DNA from 2 places in the Nocardiopsis baichengensis YIM 90130 genome. Region 1 is predicted to be linked to the other one. Evidence: riboswitches for the same ligand, from Rfam matches in the RefSeq annotation. Region 1 holds a riboswitch; the other holds the start of a gene.
The links. A riboswitch is a leader RNA that binds a small molecule or an ion and turns the genes downstream of it on or off. The one in region 1 is predicted to bind cobalamin.
Positions count from the first base shown of each region.

Region 2: it holds a riboswitch for cobalamin, as region 1 does, so the genes downstream of both, C892_RS0124255 (ABC transporter substrate-binding protein) here and C892_RS0125885 (putative cobaltochelatase) in region 1, are expected to answer to the same signal.

Region 1 is NZ_ANAS01000039.1:19,273-23,648, reverse strand. It holds gene C892_RS0125885 (putative cobaltochelatase) at 1-1,866, opposite strand, end outside; cobalamin riboswitch at 1,923-2,053, opposite strand; gene C892_RS0125880 (LLM class F420-dependent oxidoreductase) at 2,231-3,250, shown strand; gene C892_RS0125875 (DUF6504 family protein) at 3,441-3,710, opposite strand; gene C892_RS0125870 (serine/threonine-protein kinase) at 3,910-4,376, shown strand, end outside.
Region 2 is NZ_ANAS01000036.1:49,156-53,531, reverse strand. It holds gene C892_RS0124265 (putative glycolipid-binding domain-containing protein) at 1-454, opposite strand, end outside; gene putP (sodium/proline symporter PutP) at 633-2,177, opposite strand; cobalamin riboswitch at 2,394-2,560, shown strand; gene C892_RS0124255 (ABC transporter substrate-binding protein) at 2,654-3,646, shown strand; gene C892_RS0124250 (FecCD family ABC transporter permease) at 3,649-4,376, shown strand, end outside.

The sequences.
Region 1 (4,376 bases):
GCGCAGCACGTCCGCCGCCTGCAGCAGCCCCGCCGCCAGCGGGGTGCGCCCCCCGGTGCGCAGGTCGTGCAGCCGCCGTGCCCCCGCCTCCACCGAAGAGGTGGGCGGCAGCTCCACCCGGCCCTCACGGCCGCGGAAGGTCACCAGCCCGACCTTGTCACGCCGCTGGTAGGCGTCCAGGAGCAGGCTCAGCACCGCCCCCTTGACCGCCCGCATGCGCTGCCGCGCCGCCATCGACCCGCTGGCGTCCACGCAGAACAGCACCAGGTTGCCCTCCCGGCCCTCGCGCACCGCCTCGCGCAGGTCGCCGCGGCGCAGGACCAGGCCGGCACCGGTGCGCCCGCGCGCCCGCTGGTGCGGTGCGGCCGCGCGCAGCGTCGCGCTCAGGTGCAGCGGCCCGCGGCCCTCGCCGGGCCGGCGGGCGCCGGAGGCGCGGCCGAACGGGGTCTCCGCCCGCGAGCGGCGGCCGGGCGCGCCCGCGCCGATCCCCTTGACGCTGAACAGCCGGGGACGGAAGGTCTCGCCGGCCTCGGAGGACTGCTCGCCTCCGGCGCCGGCGCGCTTCCGCTGCTCGTTCTCCCCGTCCTCCCCGTCCGGCCGCTCCTGCGGCCGGCCGGGAGGGGGGTCGGCGGGCGCCTCGCCCTCCTGCGCGGACTCCTCGGGGCCGCCGTCGCGGCCGTCGTCGTCCTCACGGGCCTCGCCGGCCTCGGGCGCCGGGCCCTGCCCGCCGCCGTCACCGCCGTTCCCGTCACCGCCGTCGTCGCCGTCACCGCCGTCGCCGCCCTGTCCGCCGCCGTCTGGACTCCCCGGGCCGTCCGGGTCGTCCTCAGAGCCTTTTGGGTCCTGCTCACCCGCCTCCTGCAGGGCGTCGGAGAGCCGGTCCTCGTCCAGGCCCGGAGCGTCGAAGGGGTCGCGGCGCCGGCGGTGCGGCAGCGACAGCCGGGCGGCGTCGCGCACGTCGTCGGAGGTGACCTCGGTGCGGTCCCGCCAGGCGGCCAGCGCCATCGCGGCGCGCGCGGTCACGATGTCCGCACGCAGCCCGTCCACCTCGAAGGCCGCGCACACGGCGGTGACCTGGCGCAGCGCCGCGTCGGTGAGCACCACGCCGGGCAGCCGCTTGCGGGCCGCGCGGATCCGCTCGGCCAGCTCGCGCTCCTCGTGCTGGAAGCCCGCCGCGAACCCGGCGGGGTCGGTCTCGAAGGCCAGGCGGCGGCGCACCACCTCGGCCCGCTCGGCCGGGTCGCGGGTGGCGGCGACCTCCACGGTCAGCCCGAAGCGGTCCAGCAGCTGCGGCCGCAGCTCCCCCTCCTCGGGGTTCATGGTGCCGACCAGGATGAACCGGGCGGCGTGCCGCACCGAGACGCCCTCGCGCTCGACGTGGCAGGTGCCCATGGCGGCCGCGTCCAGCATGAGGTCGACCAGGTGGTCGTGGAGCAGGTTCACCTCGTCCACATACAGAACCCCGCGGTGCGCGGCGGCGAGCAGGCCGGGCTCGAAGGCGGTCACGCCCTCGGTGAGGGCGCGCTCGATGTCGAGGGAGCCGACGAGCCGGTCCTCGCTGGCGCCCACCGGCAGCTCCACCAGCCGGGCCGGGCGGTCTTCGGGGACCGCGCCGGCGGGGTGCGGGCCGTCCGGGCACTCGGGGTCGGGGGCGTCGGGGTCGCAGCCGAACCGGCACCCGGCCACCGCCTGCTGGTCGGGCAGCAGCGTGGCCAGTGCGCGCACCGCGGTCGACTTTGCGGTGCCCTTCTCGCCGCGGACCAGGACCCCGCCGACCGCCGGGGAGACCGCGTTGACGAGCAGGGCAAGTTTCAGGTCGTCCATGCCGACGACCGCGCTGAAGGGATAGCGAGCGGTAGCGCTCACGCGGGTCAGTCCTTCCTCGGGAGTCCACGCCCATAGGGGTCGGTCGCGGCGCCGTGCAGTGTCCTGGCTCCCGGATCGGCGCTCGCCCGCCGCCTTCCCGCCGCACACATCGGCGGTGGCGTCCTCCCGCGGGTCCGCTCCCCGGTCACAGTGGCGGGTCCGCCCCGGCTTCACACCGGCGTTCCTGCCTCGGCACCGCCCTACACAGTCTCATACGGCGTGTTCCGGGCCGTTTCCGGCCAGGGGTCGAACCGGCGCCCGGCCCGCCCCGGCCGCCCCGGACGGCGCCCTCCGGCACAGGCCCTTCCCCCCGAAATGGAACGCGTTCTACCATGCAGGCCACCCGACCCCCTGGGGAGGCGCCGTGGCCGCGGACATGAGGATCGGGCTCGCCCTCGGCTACTGGGGGGCCGAAGGCGACGACGCCTCCGCCACCGTGCGCACCGCCGAGGCGCTCGGGTACGACTCGGTGTGGACCGCCGAGGCCTACGGCTCCGACGCCTTCACCCCGCTCGCCTGGTACGGCGCGCAGACCCGGCGGATCGGTCTGGGGACCGCCGTCGCACAGATCTCCGCCCGCACCCCCACCGCCACCGCGATGCACGCCCTGACCCTCGACCACCTCTCCGGCGGGCGCCTGCGCCTGGGCATCGGCGTCTCCGGACCTCAGGTCGTGGAGGGCTGGTACGGCCGTCCCTTCCCCCGCCCCCTGGAGCGCACCCGCGAATACCTCGACATCATGCGCCAGGTCTGGCGCCGCGAGGGCCCCGTCGTCTCCGACGGGCCGCACTACCCCCTGCCGCTGCCCGGCGGCACCGGGCTCGGCAAGCCGCTCAAGCCCATCACCCGCCCGCTGCGCCCGCGCATCCCCGTCTACCTGGGCGCCGAGGGCCCACGCAACGTCGCCCTCGCCGCCGAGGCCGCCGACGGCTGGGCGCCCATGTTCTTCCACCCCGAGCGCAGCCCCGCCCTGTACGCCGACGCCCTGGCCGCCGCTCCCCCCGGCTTCGACATTGCCTGCACCGTCACCGTCGTTCCGGGCACCGACACCGCGGCCGCGCTGTACGCCGCCAAGGCGCCGCTGGCCTTCTACATCGGGGGCATGGGCGCCGCCCGCCGCAATTTCCACCTCCAGGTCTTCGTCCGCCTCGGCTTCGGCGACGCCGCCCGCAAGGTGCAGGAGCTGTTCCTGGCGGGCCGCCGCGGCGAGGCGGTGAGCGCCGTTCCCGACGAACTCGCCGACGCCCTGTGCCTGGTGGGCCCGCTCCCCCGGATCGCCGAGCGGCTGGAGGCCTGGCGCGGCACCCCCGTCACGACGCTGGTGGTGGCCGGCGTGCGCGACGAACCCACCCTGCGCGCCCTCCGGGACATGGTCCTGGGGTGAGCCCGCCCATCGACCGGAGCAGGGAGGGGCGTCACCCGCGGGGGCGCGCATTCCGTTCCGCCTCCGGCCGCCGAAGCGGATCGGCGACCGGACCGCGGGCGCCTCCCGCCGGCCCTGCCCATGCCGCGCACGCACTCGACGGGCCCCGCGCCCGAGGCCCCGGAGGGCAGCACCGGTGGGCCCCTGCGGATCAGTCCAGCACCCGCACCAGCGTCCAGGACCCCGCGACGACATCGTGCCGCAGCTCGTAGACGCCCAGCGAGCGGTCCGAGCCCGCCTCGACCCGCCAGTGGCGCCGCTGCGGCAGCCGCTCGCCCGCCTCCGCCGCCCACTCGGCCCGCAGGGTCACCCAGTGGTCGATCACCCGGCGCACGGTGTGGATCCGCCCGCTCCAGGTGAAGCGGACCGGCCGCCCCTCCTTCTCCACCACGTCGATCTGCGCGCCGTACACCCGGCTCATCGGCCTCCTCCCCTTCCGGCGCCGGCACCGCTGCGCCGACAGCACGACCAGAGCCTGCGGGGAAGGACAGGCTTCGAACACGTGTTCCCATCATAGCGGCGCCGGTCCGGCCGCGGGGACCGAAGCACCGATACCCGGGCGGTCGCGGCGTCGGTACGCTATGACGGCGAATCGCGACCCGCAAAGGAACTTCGGAACAGTGACGTCTAACGGGCACGACAGCGCCAGACCCCTGCGCACCGGCGACCCCCGCGAGCTCGGCGACTACACGGTCCTGGGCCGGCTGGGGCGCGGCGGCATGGGCACCGTCTACCTGGCCCGCACCGCACAGGGCCGACGGGTCGCGGTCAAACTCATCCACCCCGGCCTCGCCGACGACGAGGACTTCCGGCGGCGCTTCGGCCGGGAGGTGGAGTCGGCCCGCCGGGTGGCCCGGTTCTCCACCGCCGGCGTGCTCGACGCCCGCCTGGACGGCGAGCCGCTGTTCATCGTCTCCGAGTACGTGCCGGGCCCCAACCTGGCCGAGGCGATCGCCGCCGAGGGGCCGATGGTCGGCGGCACGCTGGACGGCCTGGCCATGGGCGTGGCCGCGGCGCTCACCGCGATCCACGGCGCCGGGGTGATCCACCGCGACCTCAAGCCGGCCAACGTGCTGCTGTCCTCGGT
Region 2 (4,376 bases), on a different contig from region 1:
GGCGTCCCCCGGCCGGCTCCAAGCGGGTGCACCGGCGGGCGATCTTGCGCACCGTCAGGCCGGGAACGTCGACCCACGCCATCGCGATCTCGCGCGCCTCCCCCTTGCGCAGGCCCAGCCTGCGGACGGGAAGGGTCACCGTCAGCGGGGTGCAGGAGGCGCACACGTCCACGCAGCCGTCGAGGTCGGGGCGGCGTGTCCCGTCGACGCTCCACTGCGCCCCCGCGCGGCACAGCTCCACCGCCTTCATGCCCTGATCGGTCACGGCCTCAAAGCGCGCACGGAGGACCTCCCAGGCCAGGTCCGTGCGCACGGTCAGGCGGCCGCCGAAAGGGCGCTCCCCCGCGGCGGCCTCCGTCGCCTCCAGGCGGAAGCCGTCGCGCTCGGCGATGACCGTGCCCACACCCGTGCCCTCGCCGCCCAGGCGGCGCCATGCAGCGGGATGCTCACACATGCGTCTGTTCTACCGTTCGCCCCCGTTACGCACCAGAACGCCCCCATCACAATGCATGAACGGAGGGCGATCCGGAGATGGGACGCCGAAACGGCGGTGCGCATGCGGAAGGGCCCCGCGCGGACGGTACGCGGGGCCCTTCCTTGTGAGGGGGGCGTGGTCGGATCGGACCGCGCCGTCAGGCGGACCCGGCCCTCTGCTTGGCGCCGCGGTACTCGGCGTCCACGCGGTCGAAGTCCTCGGCCATCCCGTCGGTCGCCTTGGCGAGCCCGTTGAAGACGAAGATCGCCGCGACGCTGACCACGACCGCCGGGACCATCGCGTACAGGCCGGTCTCCAGCACCTTCTCGTCCAGGACGTCCCAGATGACCGCGGTGGCGCCGCCGCCGACCATCCCGGCCAGCGCGCCGGTCCAGGTCATCCTCTTCCAGTACAGCGACAGCAGGATCACCGGGCCGAAGCCGGCGCCGAACCCGGCCCAGGCGTAGCCCACCAGGTCCATCACGGTGTTGTTCCCGCTCAGCGCGATCCCGGCGGCGGCCACCGCCACCGCCACGACCGCCAGCCGGCTGACCCACACCAGGGTCAGCGGCGAGGCGTCGCGCTTGAGGAAGGCCCGGTAGCCGTCCTCGGTGAGCGCCGAGGAGGCGACCAGCAGCTGGGAGTCGGCGGTGCTCATCACCGCGGCCAGGATGGCGGCCAGCAGCAGCCCGGCCACCCACGGGTTCATCAGGGCCTGGATGAGCGAGGGGAAGACGTTCTCGGCGTTGTCCAGCTCGCTGTCGAAGCCGAAGTAGGCGACGCCGGCGAAGCCCATGACCACGGCCAGGGTCATCGCCGAGACGGCCCAGGCCACGCTGACCGCGCCGGCCCGCGGCACGTCGCCCACCGAGCGGATGCCCATGAAGCGGGCGAGGATGTGCGGCTGGCCGAGGTAGCCGATGCCCCAGGCCAGACCGGAGATGACGACGACCGGGGCGAGGACGGCGCCGGTGTCGAGCGCCCCCTGGCCCTGGAAGCCGCCCAGGACGGAGGAGAGGCCGCCGGTGCCGCGCTCGGCGTCGCCGGTGATCGCGACGATGGCCACGATCGGCACGACGAGCAGCGCGATCCACATCATGACGGCCTGCACGACGTCGGTGTAGCTGACCGCGAGGAACCCGCCCAGGAAGGTGTAGAGCACCACGATCGACACGCCGGCCACGATGGCGACGGCCGAGCTCAGACCGAAGACCTGCTCGAAGAGCCCGCCCATGGCCACCAGGCCGGAGGCGACGTAGAACAGGTAGAAGGCCAGGATGAGCAGGGCCGAGACGCCGCGCAGCAGACCGGTGCGGTCGCCGAAGCGGTTCTCCAGGTAGGAGGAGAGCGTCAGGGAGTCGGACTCGCCGCCGCTGCGGGCGTCGGTGGCGCGCTCGGTGTACACGCGCAACCGGCCGGCGATGAGGATCCAGCTGCCGGCGAAGCCGAGCGCCAGGCCCACGGCGATCCAGGCCTCTCCCAGGCCCGACAGGTAGATGGCACCGGGCAGCCCCAGCAGGAGCCAGCCGCTGAAGTCGCTGGCGTTCGCGCTCAGGCCGGCGACCCAGCTGTTGAGCCTTCGGCCGCCGAGCACGAAGTCCGACAGCGACACGGTTCGCTTGTACACCCACAGACCGATCCCCACCATCACCACGAAGTACGCGGCGAAGGTGAGGACGGACGCCAGCAGTGACTGGTCCACGCCTGGCCCCCTTTTCTCCAGCTCAGGATGGTGACGACCACCGCATCCTGTACTCCGCGTCACGTGCGGCGCAATGACCGATATGCACTTCGCCACTCCTTCGAGATACGGCCGTCACATTCGTCCTCCATAGTTGTCCGACCAGCCAGAACATGGCCGAGCAGTTGTCCGATCGCACAGCGCGGACCTGCCTTCTCCCGCTCTGGGCCCTCCCCGTACGCTGGTGCCGCGACGGGAGCCAGGAAGCCGGTGCGAGTCCGGCACGGTCCCGCCACTGTGACCGGGGAGCCGACCCCGCTGGAGGCCACGGCGCGCGAGCGCTGGAAGGCCGGGCGACGCGACGATCCGGGAGTCAGGAGACTGACCCGTCGCGGAACGTTGCCGACCAGGGGCGCGGACCCCGGAGAGGATGCACACGTGCACGGCCCTGCCCTGCCCTTTCCCGGACGCGCCCGGATCCCGGGAGAGGACCGGACGTGCACCTTCGACCCCCGCACGGCGCCCCCGCGCGCCTGATCGCCCTGACCGCGGCCGCCGCAGCACTGGCCGGCTGCGGCACCACCGGCGCCTCCGAGGAGGAGGCCGCCCCCGCAGAGGGCTACCCCGTCACGGTCTCCGAGTGCGACCGCGAGGTGACCGTCGACGCCCCGCCCGAGCGGGCGGTCACCCTGAACCAGCACGCCACCGAGGTGATGCTGGCGCTCGGCCTGGAGGACCGCATGGTCGGCACCGCCTACCTCGACGACGCGGTGCTGCCCGAGTACGAGCAGGCCTACGAGGAGGTCCCGGTCCTGGCCGACGAGTACCCCTCCTTCGAGGACCTGCTCGCCGCCGAGCCCGACTTCGCCTACGCCGGCTACCCCGGCAGCGCCTTCGACGAGGCCGAGGGGCGCGGCCGCGACGCCCTCGAGGACGCGGGCATGACCACCTACGGCAGCCTCGAGCAGTGCGCGGACGAGGTGGGCGTGGAGACCTCACACCAGGAGATCCGCAACATCGGCGAGCTCTTCGGCGTCGAGGACCGCGCCGAGGAGCTGATCGCCGGGATCGATGAGCGCCTCGCGGAGACGGACTCCCGGATGGAGGGCACCGAACCGGTCGACGTGCTGGTGGTGGACAACGTCGACACCACGGTCTTCACCTCCGGCGGCAAGGGGATCGGCACCGACATCATCGAGCGCGCGGGCGGGCGCAACGTCTTCGACGACGTCGACCAGGTGTTCTCCGACGTGTCCATCGAGCAGGCCGCCGACCGCGAGCCCGAGGCCATCGTCTTCTACGACTACGGCTCGATCACGGTCGAGGAGAAGATCCAGGCCGTCAAGGACGACCCCCTGCTCTCGGGCACCGAGGCGGTGCGCGAGGAGCGCTTCGCGGTCCTGCCGCTGTCCTCGGCGGTGGTGGGGGTGCGCATCGGCGACGCCGTCGCCGACGTCGCCGACCAGCTGCACCCGGGCGAGGACGGCTGAGCGTGCGCACCGCGACGGGGCGCCGCCCCGGCCTGCTCCCCCTGCCCCTGGTGCTGGGTCTGCTCGCGGGCGCGCTGCCGGTGGCGGCCACCTTCGGCGTGATCGTCGGCTCGGTGGACGTCTCCTTCGCCGACACCTGGCGCATCACCGCCCACCGCCTGCTGCCCGGGCTGGTCGAACCGGACTGGCCGCGCGCCCACGAGGCGATCGTGGTCACCGCCCGCGCCCCGCGCGTGCTGCTGGCGGCGATGACGGGCGCGGGGCTGGCCGGGGTGGGCGCCGTGCTGCAGACCCTGGTGCGCAACCCGCTGGCCGACCCGCTGCTGCTGGGCATCTCCTCGGGGGCGACCCTGGGGGCGGTCCTGGTGGTGATCGGCGGCGTCACGCTCTTCGGCGCCTACTCCATGCCGGCGGCCGCGTTCCTCGGCGCGCTGGGCACGCTCGTGGCCGTGTACCTGCTGGCCCGCACCGGGCGGCGGATGACGGTCACCCGGCTCATCCTGTCCGGGGTGGTCGTGGGCCAGGTGTGCTCGGCCATGGCGAGCCTGATGATCATGATGTCGGGCGACCCGCACGCCTCGCGGGCCGTCCAGCGCTGGACGCTGGGCGGCCTGGGCGGGACCACCTGGGAGGACCTGCCGCTGGCCGCAGTGGCGGTGGGGGTCGGGCTGCTGGCGACGGCCGCCGCCACGCCCGCGCTCAACGTGCTCCAGCTGGGCGAGGAGATGGC